3 regions of the Rhizobium sp. 10N414 genome follow, and region 3 is predicted to be linked to each of the others. Evidence: predicted binding sites of a transcription regulator. Region 3 holds the regulator's gene; each other region holds the start of a gene.
What was found. The regulator PhoB, encoded in region 3, activates phosphate uptake and scavenging genes when phosphate is short. The targets are predictions, from matches to a motif close to TGTCATNNANCTGTCAT.

Region 1: AC1DE4_RS02165 (DUF1045 domain-containing protein) is a predicted target of PhoB. The motif match lies at 2,490-2,506, and genes of this name have one in related genera.
Region 2: olsB (l-ornithine N(alpha)-acyltransferase) is a predicted target of PhoB. The motif match lies at 2,093-2,109, and genes of this name have one in related genera.

The regions. Positions count from the first base shown of each region.
Region 1 covers NZ_JBFTIN010000001.1:433,338-437,508, reverse strand. The annotation lists gene phnD (phosphonate ABC transporter substrate-binding protein) at 1-75, shown strand, start outside; gene phnE (phosphonate ABC transporter, permease protein PhnE) at 146-1,117, shown strand; gene phnE (phosphonate ABC transporter, permease protein PhnE) at 1,126-2,466, shown strand; gene AC1DE4_RS02165 (DUF1045 domain-containing protein) at 2,597-3,292, shown strand; gene AC1DE4_RS02160 (alpha-D-ribose 1-methylphosphonate 5-triphosphate diphosphatase) at 3,306-4,171, shown strand, end outside.
Region 2 covers NZ_JBFTIN010000001.1:262,406-266,576, forward strand. The annotation lists gene AC1DE4_RS01325 (hybrid sensor histidine kinase/response regulator) at 1-2,048, shown strand, start outside; gene olsB (l-ornithine N(alpha)-acyltransferase) at 2,158-3,033, shown strand; gene AC1DE4_RS01335 (NADP-dependent malic enzyme) at 3,088-4,171, opposite strand, start outside.
Region 3 covers NZ_JBFTIN010000001.1:141,361-145,531, reverse strand. The annotation lists gene pstB (phosphate ABC transporter ATP-binding protein PstB) at 1-705, shown strand, start outside; gene phoU (phosphate signaling complex protein PhoU) at 749-1,462, shown strand; gene phoB (phosphate regulon transcriptional regulator PhoB) at 1,499-2,182, shown strand; gene AC1DE4_RS00745 (GcrA family cell cycle regulator) at 2,276-2,809, opposite strand; gene AC1DE4_RS00740 (aspartate aminotransferase family protein) at 3,238-4,171, shown strand, end outside.

The DNA.
Region 1 (4,171 bases), 290 kb from region 3:
CAGGGCTACACCAAGGTTCAGGCTGACTTCTACAACGCCATCATCGACGCTCGTAAGGCTGCCATCGGCGGTTGATCGATGCTGACAGTTGGAGGGCGGCCGTCACAAGCCGCCCTTTTTCCTGCGAAGAAAGCGGACACCCTTCATGACTTTTGCCGATCCCAACGCCCAAGCGCCCGCCGTCCAGCAAAGCGCAAGTGAAATCGGTGACGCCTGGAGCAAGATGGTGGCCCGCCGTCGCCTCTATACCGGTCTCGGGCTGGTGATCCTGCTGGCTGCCTTTGTCGCCTCGGTACGGTTCGCGGACGAAAGCAATGCCGGCCATTTCTTCGAGCGCCTGCCGCATCTCTTCGATTTTCTGAGCTGGCTCATTCCCAAGGATTGGAATGACGTCTGGCGCGCCCTGTTCGATGTCGCAAGCCCGATCCAGAAGACCGGCGAGGAGTACAATTTCGCCGAGGGCCGGGTTTATGTCTGGGGCGGTTTCTATATCCCCGAATATTTCGAGCTGATGATCATCACGATCAATGTCGCGCTCGTCTCCACCCTGATCGGCTTCATTTTCGCCGTGCCGCTGAGCTTTCTCGTGGCCCGCAATCTGGCACCATCCAATCCGCTGCGCATCGTCGCCAAGCGTCTGACGGAATTCCTACGTGCCTTCCCCGAGATCGTCATCGCCGGCCTGTTTTCGGCCATCCTGTCGATCGGTCCGGTTGCCGCGATCATCGCGGTCAGCCTGCACACTATCGGGGCGCTCGGCAAACTCTTCTATGAGGTCGTCGAAAACATCGACATGAAGCCGGATGAAGGCATGAAAGCCGTCGGCGCCAGCTGGTCGGAGCGTGTCCGCTTCGCTGCCCTGCCGCAGGTCATGCCGAACTTCGTTTCCTACGCACTCCTTCGCCTCGAGATCAACGTCCGCGCCTCCACCATCATCGGCGCGGTCGGCGGCGGCGGTATCGGCGAGGAGCTGAAGCTCTCCATTTCGCGTGGATTCGGCGCCAAGACGATGGCGCTCGTTCTCCTGCTTTTCATCACCATCGTTGCGGTCGACCAGTTCTCCGCATGGCTGCGCCGCCGCCTCGTCGGCGAGCACGCCTTCCTTTTGCAGCATTGAGGTCCGCCATGACGGTGATCGACGCCAACCGGATGCACGAGATCGAGCAGCGCTATCCGGAATATTTCAAACGGTCCTTCAAGCAGCGCTTCGGCGGCCTGATGATCGTGATCGCGACTCTCGTCTATGCGCTTTACGCGACCTGGTTCTTCGACCTGCCGAAGCTGCTTGCCGAAGCTCACTGGGAGCGCGTCGGCCTCTATCTCAGCCAATGGGTCAGCTATGACGTGCAGCCTGAGTTCCGCATCGGTGATGATGGCATTACGGTCAAGTATCCGCGCTTCTCGCCGCTCGGCGACGATCCGCATCCCGACTGGGTTGTGAGCAATCCCGATGGCAGCCTCACAGCCTCCGTCAGGGGCACAAGCCGCACGGTCACGATCTCCAGCAAGGAAACGGTTGTCACTGCCCATGGCATCAGCGTGCCGGTGGACTTCTCCAGCGGCGCCCCGAAGGTCGTGGGCCCGGTCCCGGCCTGGATGACGGTCTACGATGACAACGTCCTTGCCGATCTCGGATTCGCCGGCGATGTCAGCATCTCGGTCGATCGCGTGAAAGTCCGCAAGCGCTTCCTCGGTTGGGCGAATTTTGTCTTCGACACGCAGTCGCCGTTCTTCGACAAGCCAGCGACCGAGGTTATCAGCCTGATCGTTTCGGGTCCGGACCTGAAGCCCGGTCAGTCCAACCTGTCGCTTGCCTTCGATAATATCTGGCACAACAGCGCCTGGCAGCATGGCGACGTCTGGACCAAGCTGTTCCAGACCATCGTGATGGCCTTTCTGGGAACGCTGCTCGGCGCGTTGCTTGCTTTCCCGCTGGCCTTTCTGGCTGCGCGCAATATCACCCCGAACAAGGTCCTGAACCAGGTCCTGAAGCGGTTCTTTGATTTCCTGCGCTCGGTCGACATGTTGATCTGGGCGCTCTTTCTGACCCGCGCCTTCGGTCCCGGTCCCTTGGCCGGCTCCGGCGCGATTTTCCTCACGGAAACGGGCACGCTCGGTAAGCTCTATTCCGAGGGCCTGGAAAACGTCGACAACAAGCCGCGCGAAGGCATCAAGTCGACCGGTGCCTCCACCGTGCTCACCCATCGCTACGGCATCATCCCGCAGATCGTCCCGGTCTTCGTCAGCCAGACGCTCTACCAGTGGGAATCGAACGTACGCGGCGCGACGATCATCGGCGCGGTTGGTGCTGGCGGCATCGGTCTCAAGCTGTGGGAAGCGATGCGCACCAACGCGAACTGGGAAAACGTCGCCTACATGGTGCTGCTGATCCTGATCGTCGTGTTCCTGTTCGACATGGCGTCGAACGCCCTGCGTCACCGTCTGATGGGGACCAAGGCCCACTGAAAAAGCGCGGGATCGTTCAGGACCATCATCATTCTGTCACGGAAATCTTTTAGCCGGAAGCCAGCTTGCGGTCGTGGTCAAATCACTGAAGACTGCGACCGCACTCCGAACGATTCCCAGGATAAGAGCCTTGCGCTACGCACTCTATTTCACGCCGCCGAAGGATGACCCCTTGAACGGCACGGCCGCGCTCTGGCTCGGCCGCGATGCCTTCACCGGCAAAATTTATCCGGCTCCCGATTGTCCGGACCTGCCAGCCGCCGAGCAGTTCGAACTGACAGCCGATCCTCGCCGCTACGCTTTCCACGCGACGATCAAGGCACCGTTCCATCTGGCCGCCTCCGTCACCGAAAAGGACCTGATCCAGGTGGTCGAGGATTTCGCCGCCCGCACGTCCGCCTTTGAGATTCCCGAGCTGGTGCTTGGGCAGTTGGGTAAATTCTTTGCGCTGGTGCCCGCTTTTCTGCATCCGCCGCTTCAGGATTTCGCCGCCACGGTGGTAAAATCCTTCGAACCGTTTCGCGCCGCGTTGTCGGATGCGGATATAGCGCGCCGCAACCCGGAGAAACTGAGCGAAAGCCAGAGGGCCAATCTGTTGCGCTGGGGCTATCCCTATGTGATGGATGATTTCGGGTTCCACATGACGCTGACCGGCCAGGTGCCGCAGGAGCGTGCAGGCGTGATGAAGGCCATTCTGGCGGAGCGTTTCGCCGCCTTTATCGGCCGCCCGCTCCCCATTAGTGGCCTTGCCGTTTTCGTCGAGGAGGCGCGGGGCGCGCCGTTCAAAGCCCATTCCTGGTGGCCGCTCGCCGGCGCTAAAAATTGAAAGACCATATTCGATGACCAAAGAAACAGTCTTCTCAAATGCCCGCATCGTTCTCGAGAATGAGATCGTTGAAGGATCGGTCCTCGTCCGCGATGGCAAGATCGCCGATATCTCGACGGGCAGTTCCCGCGTGGGTGAGGATTTCGAAGGCGATTATCTGATCCCGGGTCTCGTCGAACTGCACACCGACCATCTGGAAGGTCACTATTCGCCGCGTCCCGGCCTGCGCTGGCACAAGACGGCGGCGATCCAGGCGCACGACGCACAGATCGTCACCTCAGGCATCACCACGGTTTTCGACTGCCTGCGCATGGGCGCTGACGAGGACGGCGGCTTCGAGCATGGCGAGATGCGCGAGATGGCCGATGCGATCCAGAAGGCCGAGCAGGAGGGCCGCCTGCGTGCAGAGCACCTGCTTCACCTGCGCTGCGAGGTCTCTGCCGACAACGTGCTGCAGCACTTCGCCGATTTCGAGAACGATCCCTATGTCCGTCTTGTCTCGCTGATGGACCACGCGCCCGGACAGCGGCAGTTCCAGACGATGGACCAGTACATCTTCTACTACCAGAAGAAGCGCGGTCTCTCCGATGCGGAGTTCGCCAAGTTCGTCGATCGTCGCGTGTCCGAATCTGACCGCAATTCCACGCCGCACCGCACGGCCATTTCCAAGGTCTGCGCCGAGCGCGGCATCACCGTCGCCAGCCACGACGACGCGACGCTCGCCCATGTCGACGAGGCTATCGAGAACGGCGTTCGCCTTGCCGAATTCCCGACCAGCTTCGACGCCGCCAAGGCGTCGCACGAGCATGGCATGAGCGTTCTGATGGGCGCCCCGAACATCGTTCGTGGCAAGTCGCATTCCGGCAATATCGCCGCCCG
Region 2 (4,171 bases), 120 kb from region 3:
GCCCTCTGCTGCCATCGGTGGGGCTCGGCGTTGCCGCGCTGTCCTTCGTTGTCCTGCTCGCGATGCTCGCAACCACCAGACAACGCCCGTTGCGGAAACACCTCACCGGCGTTTCATCCGCATGGAGCCAGAGGGCGGCTCTCTTTGCGGAGATCCACGACGCGCTTGGCGACATTACCGTCACACGGAACATGGATCGGCGCATCGTTGGCGCCAACGAGGCATTTCGTCGGCTGACCGGCAGGCTCAATCCAGAGGGACTGACGTGTGAGGAGATTGGCATCGCCTTTCGACCGGGCTCGGCACCGCATCGCTTCGAGGTGGAGATCTCGACGCCGGAAGGCCAACGCATCTTTTTCTGGCGTGACGTCGTTACCCGCGACCCCGCCGACGGACGGCTCCTGCTGCAGAGCATCGCTCGCGATATCACCGACGAACGGCTGACCGCACAAGCCCGCGAGGAGGCCCGGCAGAAGGCCGAGTACAACAGCGCAGCCAAATCACGCCTGCTTGCCACGGTCAGCCATGAAATCCGCACTCCGCTGTCCGGCATCCTCGGCATGACGCATCTGCTGACCGAGACACGGCTGACGCAGGAACAGCAGAACTATCTGACGGGCATCCGCCAATCCGGCTATGCGCTGACGCAGCTGGTCGAGGACCTCCTAGACTTCTCGACCATCGAGGTCGGTCGTTTCCAATTGCGCCCCCGCGCAGAATCGCTGCGCAAACTCCTTGAAAGCGTCGTCGAAATGCTGGCCCACCGCGCCCATGAAAAGGGCATCGAGATTGGGACAACGGTATCCTCCGACCTTCCAGACATGATGAGCTTCGATCCGGCGCGCCTGCGTCAGATCCTGTTCAACGTGATCGGCAACGCCGTGAAATTCACGCAGGCGGGCGGCGTTTTCGTCCAGGCATCGCTGCAGGCGAACAACGTGCTGATCAGTGTCACCGACACCGGCCCCGGCATGACCGAGGAAGAACAAAACCGCATCTTCGGCGAATTCGAGCAGGGCGGAACGCTGGTCGAGAAGAGCGCCGGGACAGGGCTTGGTCTCTCCATCTCCGCCCGCATCATGCGCGAATTTGGCGGCACACTTACGGTGACAAGCGAAAAGGGAGCCGGTAGCGAGTTCAGCATCCGCTTTCCGATCGCCATTCCGGAGGAACGCCGCAGTCGCCACAAGGCCGTGCTTGCAGGCAGCGTCGTGCTGCTGCTGGCACCGGCCGGTTCGGCGCGCAAAGCGATATCGGAGACGATCGCAACGCTCGGCGGCGATTGCCACCTGGTCACCGACGGTGCGAGCGCCCATGACATGTTGCTCGCCATGGCTGCGGGCGACCGCAGGCCAACCGACATCATCGTCGACCACCGGATGTCGACGGAGTTCGCCGAGCACCTTGCCGACCGTGCTGAAATCGCGGCACTGGGACTGCGCAAAATCTTCCTGGTCAACCCCGAGGAGCGCAACGCCCATCCGCTCGACCTATTCGACGCGTGGCTGATACGGCCGCTGCGCGAGCAATCGCTGATCGACGTGCTGCGTGGACGGATGCGCGGCATGGAGAAGCGCGATGCGTTGAACGATAACCAGCCCGGTTTCAGCGTTGCCATTCCGGAAGCGGGAATCCAGAGTGGGCTGCGTATCCTGCTGGCGGAAGACGACCCGATCAACGCGATGCTCATTCGCGCCATGCTCGAAAAAGCCGGTCATACCGTCGAGCACGTCGAGCACTTCGAGACGCTGCTCGACGCCGCGCTGTCGGAGGGAAGCGTGCGCCCTGACATTGTCATCAGCGACCTTTCCATGCCAGGAGGCGACGGCATCGACATGCTTGGCCGGCTACGCGGGCACGAACGCCGGCTCGATCTTCCGCCTGTTCCGATCCTCGTGCTCACCGCCGACAAGCGCGATGAATCCCGTAGACAAGTCTTGCTGAATGGTGCAAACCGCGTCATGGTAAAGCCGGTTGACCCGATAAGGTTGCTGACGGAAGTCCAAGCTGTTGCTGCGCTTTCGGCCCGCCGCGTGGAAGCGCGGTAGCCATCAAATAACCGGCACGCTTCTTGCGTATGGCGGCTATATGATGTCACTTTCCTGTCGCATATAAGTGTTTTATGGCGTGTCAAAAGCCGGCAACGGGAGAATCGCCATGTCAGCAGACGCCCTCAACTGTGACGCTGTCGCCGAGACCCCCCGGCCATCGACCACGCTTGCGCTAAAGGAAGGCGACGTTCTCGGCCGCATCGGCAATCTCGAAACTCGCCTTGCCCGAACGGCCAGCGAGATCGATGCCGCCCAGGCCGTCCGCTTCCGCGTCTTCGTCGAAGAAATGGGGGCACAGCTTTCGCCGGAGGCCATGCGCCGCAAGCGCGATTTCGATTCCTACGACACGTTCTGCGATCATTTGCTCGTGCTCGACCGCTCGATCGAGGGTGACGGCGAGGACCAGATCGTCGGCACCTATCGCCTGCTGCGACAGGAAGTCGCGATGGCGAACGGCGGCTTTTACTCGGCTTCGGAATTCGCCATCGACGAGCTGCTTGCTCGCCATCCGGACAAACGGTTCATGGAACTCGGCCGCTCCTGTGTGCTGCCCGACTACCGCACCAAGCGCACGGTCGAGCTTCTGTGGCAGGGCAACTGGGCCTATGCGCTGAAGCATGGCATGGGCGCCATGTTCGGTTGCGCCTCCTTCCCGGGCATCCACCCGGAAAGCCATGCGCTGGCACTGTCCTTCCTGCATCACAACGTCGCCGCGAAGGATGAGTGGGCCGTCGCCGCTCTTCCGCACCTTGCGCGCGACATGGATCTGATGCCGGCCGAAGCCATCAACCCGAAGCGGGCGCTGATGGCACTGCCGCCGTTGATCAAGGGTTACCTGCGCCTCGGCGCCATGGTCGGTTCGACCGCCGTGGTCGACAAGGCCTTCAATACGACGGATGTCCTGATCGTGTTGCCGATCGCCAGCATTTCCGATCGCTACCTGAACTACTACGGCGCCGACGCCGGTCGTTTCGCGAGCTGACTTTCAAGCAGATGGAAGACGGAGCGGGAGGATGCCTCCCGCTCCGTTTTTATTTCACGATCCAGCCGTATAGGCGGCGATCGCCGCCATGTTGACGATGTCGGAATCCTTTGCGCCCATCGAAGTGATCTGAACGGCCTTGTCGAGGCCGACGAGGATCGGGCCGATGACAGTCGAACCGCCAAGCTCCTGCAGCATCTTCGTGGAGATCGAGGCTGAGTGAAAGGCCGGCATGACGAGCACGTTGGCCGGGCCGGACAGGCGGCAGAACGGATACTGCTCCATGACCTTGCGGTTCAGCGCCACGTCGGCCGCCATCTCGCCGTCATACTCGAAATCGAGGCGGCGCTTGTCGAGGATTTTCACCGCCTCGCGCACACGCTCGGAGCGTTCGCCCGATGGATGACCGAAGGTCGAATAGGCAAGCATGGCGACGCGCGGCTGATAGCCCATGCGGCGCGCAAAGCCTGCGGCCTCGACAGCGATATCGGCGAGCTCCTCGGCGTTCGGCATATCGTGAACCGCTGTATCGGCGACGAACACCGTCCGGCCGCGGCACAGCGCGATCGATACGCCGATGACCCGATGGCCGGGTTTCATGTCGATGCAGCGGCGCACATCTTCCAGGGCCGTCGAATAGTTGCGGGTGATACCAGTAACCATCCCATCGGCGTCACCAAGCGCCACCATGCAAGCGGCGAAGTGGTTGCGATCCTGATGGATCAGACGCTGTGCGTCACGATGCAGGTAGCCTTTGCGCTGCAGGCGCGCATAGAGGTAGTCGATATAAGTTTCGACGCGGGTGGAGATACGTGCGTTGACGATTTCCAGCCCCGGCCGATTGAGGTCGATGCCGGCGCGCTCGGCGGTCTGGTGGATCAGGTCTTCGCGGCCGAGCAGGATCGCCGTGCCGAGCTCCTGGTTTGCGTAGGACATTGCCGCACGCATGACCTGCTCTTCTTCGGCCTCGGCAAAAACCACCCGCTTTGGACGGCGGCGAACGCGTTCGTAGAGGCTCGCCAGCGTCGAGGCGATGGGATCGCGGCGGCCGGAAAGTTCGCGGGCATAGGCCGCCATATCTGTAATCGGCTTGCGCGCTACGCCGCTGTCAATCGCTGCCTGTGCCACGGCAACCGGG
Region 3 (4,171 bases):
GCGCTGTTCGACGTGAAGCTGAACATCCGTGAAAACACGGTGACCGCCCTGATTGGCCCATCCGGTTGCGGCAAGTCCACCTTCCTGCGCAGCCTGAACCGCATGAACGACACGATCGACGGTTGCCGCGTCACTGGCAAGATCACGCTCGATGGCGAAGATATCTACGATCCGGATATCGACGTTGTGGAGCTTCGCGCGCGTGTAGGCATGGTGTTCCAGAAGCCCAACCCGTTCCCGAAGACGATCTACGAAAACGTCGCCTACGGTCCGCGTATCCATGGGCTCGCCAAGTCGAAGGCCGACATGGACCAGATCGTCGAACACAGCCTGCAGCGCGCCGGCCTCTGGAATGAGGTGAAGGATCGCGTTCACGAAGCTGGCACCGGTCTTTCCGGTGGTCAGCAGCAGCGCCTCTGCATCGCCCGCGCCGTCGCCGTCAGCCCCGAAGTCATCCTGATGGACGAGCCATGCTCGGCACTCGATCCGATTGCAACGGCCAAGGTCGAGGAGCTCATCCACGAGCTCCGCGAGAACTACACGATTGTCATCGTGACGCACTCGATGCAGCAGGCCGCCCGTGTTTCGCAGCGCACAGCCATGTTCCACCTTGGCAACCTCGTCGAGGAGAATGACACCGACAAGATGTTCACCAACCCGGACGATCCGCGCACCCAGGACTACATCATGGGCCGCTTCGGTTGATCGGCCGTCTCGGTAGCACTTACGATATTCAAGGATGAGCCCTATGGCATCGACACATATCTTTTCTGCCTACGACGATGATTTGAAGTTCCTGTCCCGCCGTATCTCGGAAATGGGCGGCTTGGCCGAGCAGATGGTCTCGGATGCCGTACGCGCGCTCGTAAACGGCGATACGGCTCTTGCCCAGAAGGTCATCTCGGACGATGTGATCCTCGACCACGCGGAGCGCGAGATCGGCGACAAGGCGATCGTCACGATCGCCCGCCGCCAGCCCATGGCGGCCGATCTTCGCGAGATCATGGGCTCCATCCGCATCGCGGCAGACCTGGAGCGCGTCGGCGACCTGGGCAAGAACACTGCCAAGCGCGTCATTGCCGTACAGAGCGCCGGCGTGCCGCGCAAGCTCGCCCGCGGCCTCGAGCACCTGTCCGAGCTCGCCCTCGTCCAACTCAAGGAAGTCCTCGACGTCTACACGAGCCGTGCTGCCGACAAAGCAAAATCGGTCCGTGAGCGCGACGAGGAAATCGACGCGATGTACACCTCGCTGTTCCGTGAAATGCTCACCTACATGATGGAAGATCCGCGCAACATCACCAGCTGCACGCATCTTCTGTTCTGCGCCAAGAACATCGAGCGCATCGGCGACCACGCCACCAACATTGCCGAAACGATCTACTACATGGCCACCGGTGCCCAGCCGGAAGGCGAACGTCCGAAGGACGATACCGCCAACACCGTCGGCGCAGTCACTGAATAGTCATTCCGCGACCGCGCCCCCAGGAGACCGAAACGAATGATCCCTAAAGTAGCTGTCGTTGAAGACGAAGAAGCGCTGAGCGTGCTTCTCCGCTATAACCTTGAGGCCGAAGGCTTTGAGGTCGATACCATCCTGCGCGGCGACGAGGCCGAGATCCGGCTTCAGGAACGCACGCCGGACCTTCTCATCCTCGATTGGATGTTGCCGGGCGTGTCTGGCATCGAGCTCTGCCGCCGCCTGCGCATGCGGCCGGAAACCGAGCGCCTGCCGATCATCATGCTGACCGCCCGTGGCGAGGAAAGCGAACGGGTTCGCGGCCTCTCGACCGGTGCTGACGATTACGTCGTCAAGCCGTTCTCGACGCCGGAGCTTGTCGCTCGCGTCAAGGCGATGCTGCGTCGTGCCAAGCCCGAGGTGCTCTCGACGCTGCTGAAGTGCGGCGATATCGAGCTGGATCGCGAGACGCACCGCGTTCACCGCAAGAGCCGCGAAGTCCGCCTCGGCCCGACCGAATTCCGCCTTCTCGAGTTCTTGATGGCATCGCCCGGCCGCGTCTTCTCGCGCTCGCAGTTGCTCGACGGCGTCTGGGGTCACGACATCTATGTCGACGAGCGTACTGTTGACGTCCATGTCGGCCGCCTGCGCAAGGCTTTGAACTTGCCCAACATGCAGGACGTCATCCGCACCGTGCGCGGTGCCGGCTATTCGATGGAAGCCTGATCCTTTCAGGCGAGAGCCTGAGAGGTCTTTCCCTTACAACGAAAAACGGGCCCGCGAGGGCCCGTTTTCTTTATTCCTTATCCGGCTTCCGGGTCAGGCGACCCGGTTAGCGGCCTTGCGGCGCTCGTTGACCGGCTGGTAGGCCATGCGCTGATGATACGTGCAATACGGGGAAGAGTCCGGGGACTCGCAACCGCAGAAGTGGAAGTCGTCATTGAGCGGATCGCCGACCGGCCACTTGCAGGTGCGCTCGGTGAGCTCGGTGAGGCCAAGGCGGCGAGAAATCGGAACGATTACATTTGCGGCCGGACGGAAGCGGACTTCCTCCACCGTATCGATTTCGATCTCTTCCTTGAGCATCGTCGCGCCCTGTTGGCGGGTAACGGTGCGTGTGGTGATCCGCGAGGCGTAGTTCGTGGCGCGGGGCGCCGAAGTCGTGCGCTTGGGGGTTCTGACGGTGGTCGTCGAACCGCCGGCCTTGGCACGGCCGGGCAGACTCAAACGATGGACTTTACCAATGACGGCGTTACGACTTACACCGCCAAGTTGTGCTGCGATCTGGCTGGCGCTCAGGCCTTCGGACCACAGCTTCTTCAGTTTTTCAACGCGCTCGTCTGTCCAGTTCATGCCCCTGTCTCCGCCTTATTAGCGTTGGTGTAGGCAGAATCCTTCACCGTTGCCACGGACGTATCCGAGGCAAGAAACGCTTACTCAAATTTTGGTGACTAGTTCCGCCGCATGCAGCCTAGTAATTGAGTTTTAACCTAGTGTGAGGCCGACTCCGTGACAAGAGTCGGTTGAATCTCGGGGAATCGATTTTCAAGTTTTCCCCAACTTGCTGGGCGTGAGAGTCATTTATGCAACATAGTTGTTGATAGGTCGAGCGCCTCGGGATGGCTGCTTGACGCATGCAGCGAAACCTCAGTTTTGTTGACATTGCAGTGCGAAAAGTAAATAGTGCTGCTCGCCGCCGAAAGGCGGCATTTTTAATTTTCCGGACCTGCTTTCCTTAGCCGGAGTCCGGCTGCTGATGATTGCTGATAGGAGATCGCGCCATGGCTGAAGCCGCGCTTTACGACACCTACTCTCGTGCCCCGCTGCGGTTCGAGCGAGGAGAAGGCGTGTGGCTGATCAGCGAAACGGGCGAGCGATATCTTGATTTCGGCGCGGGCGTTGCCGTCACCTCCGTTGGCCACAGCCATCCGCATGTGGTTGGCGCGCTGAAGGAGCAGGCCGACAAGGTCTGGCATCTGTCCAACATCTATGAGATCCCGGGTCAGGAAACACTGGCAAAGCGGCTGACCGATGCGACCTTCGCCGATAAGGTGTTCTTCACGAACTCCGGCGCGGAAGCCTTGGAATGCGCGATCAAGACCGCGCGCCGCTATCAGTTTTCCAAGGGCCATCCCGAGCGGTTCCATATTATCACCTTTGAAGGCGCCTTCCATGGCCGTACGCTGGCGACGATTGCCGCCGGTGGCCAGGAGAAATACCTCGAAGGCTTCGGTCCCAAGGCGCCTGGCTTCGATCAGGTGCCGTTCGGTGATCTCGATGCAGTCCGCAGCGCCATCACAAATGAAACGGCCGCGATCCTCATCGAACCTATTCAGGGGGAAGGCGGCGTCCGCCCGGCGACGAACGAGTTCCTGAAGGCACTTCGCGCGATCTGCGACGAGCATGGTCTGCTGCTGATTTTCGATGAAGTGCAGACCGGCATGGGCCGCACGGGCAAGCTCTTTGCGCATGAGTGGTCAGGCGCTACCCCCGATATCATGGCGGTTGCCAAGGGCATCGGCGGCGGCTTCCCGCTCGGAGCCTGCCTTGCCACGGCAGAGGCCGCTTCCGGCATGAAGGCCGGCACGCATGGCTCCACTTATGGCGGCAATCCGCTCGCCATGGCAGTTGGCAGTGCCGTGCTCGACGTGATCCTCGCGGAGGGCTTCCTGCAGCAGGTGCGTGACGTCTCGCTGGTATTCCGCCAAGGGCTGG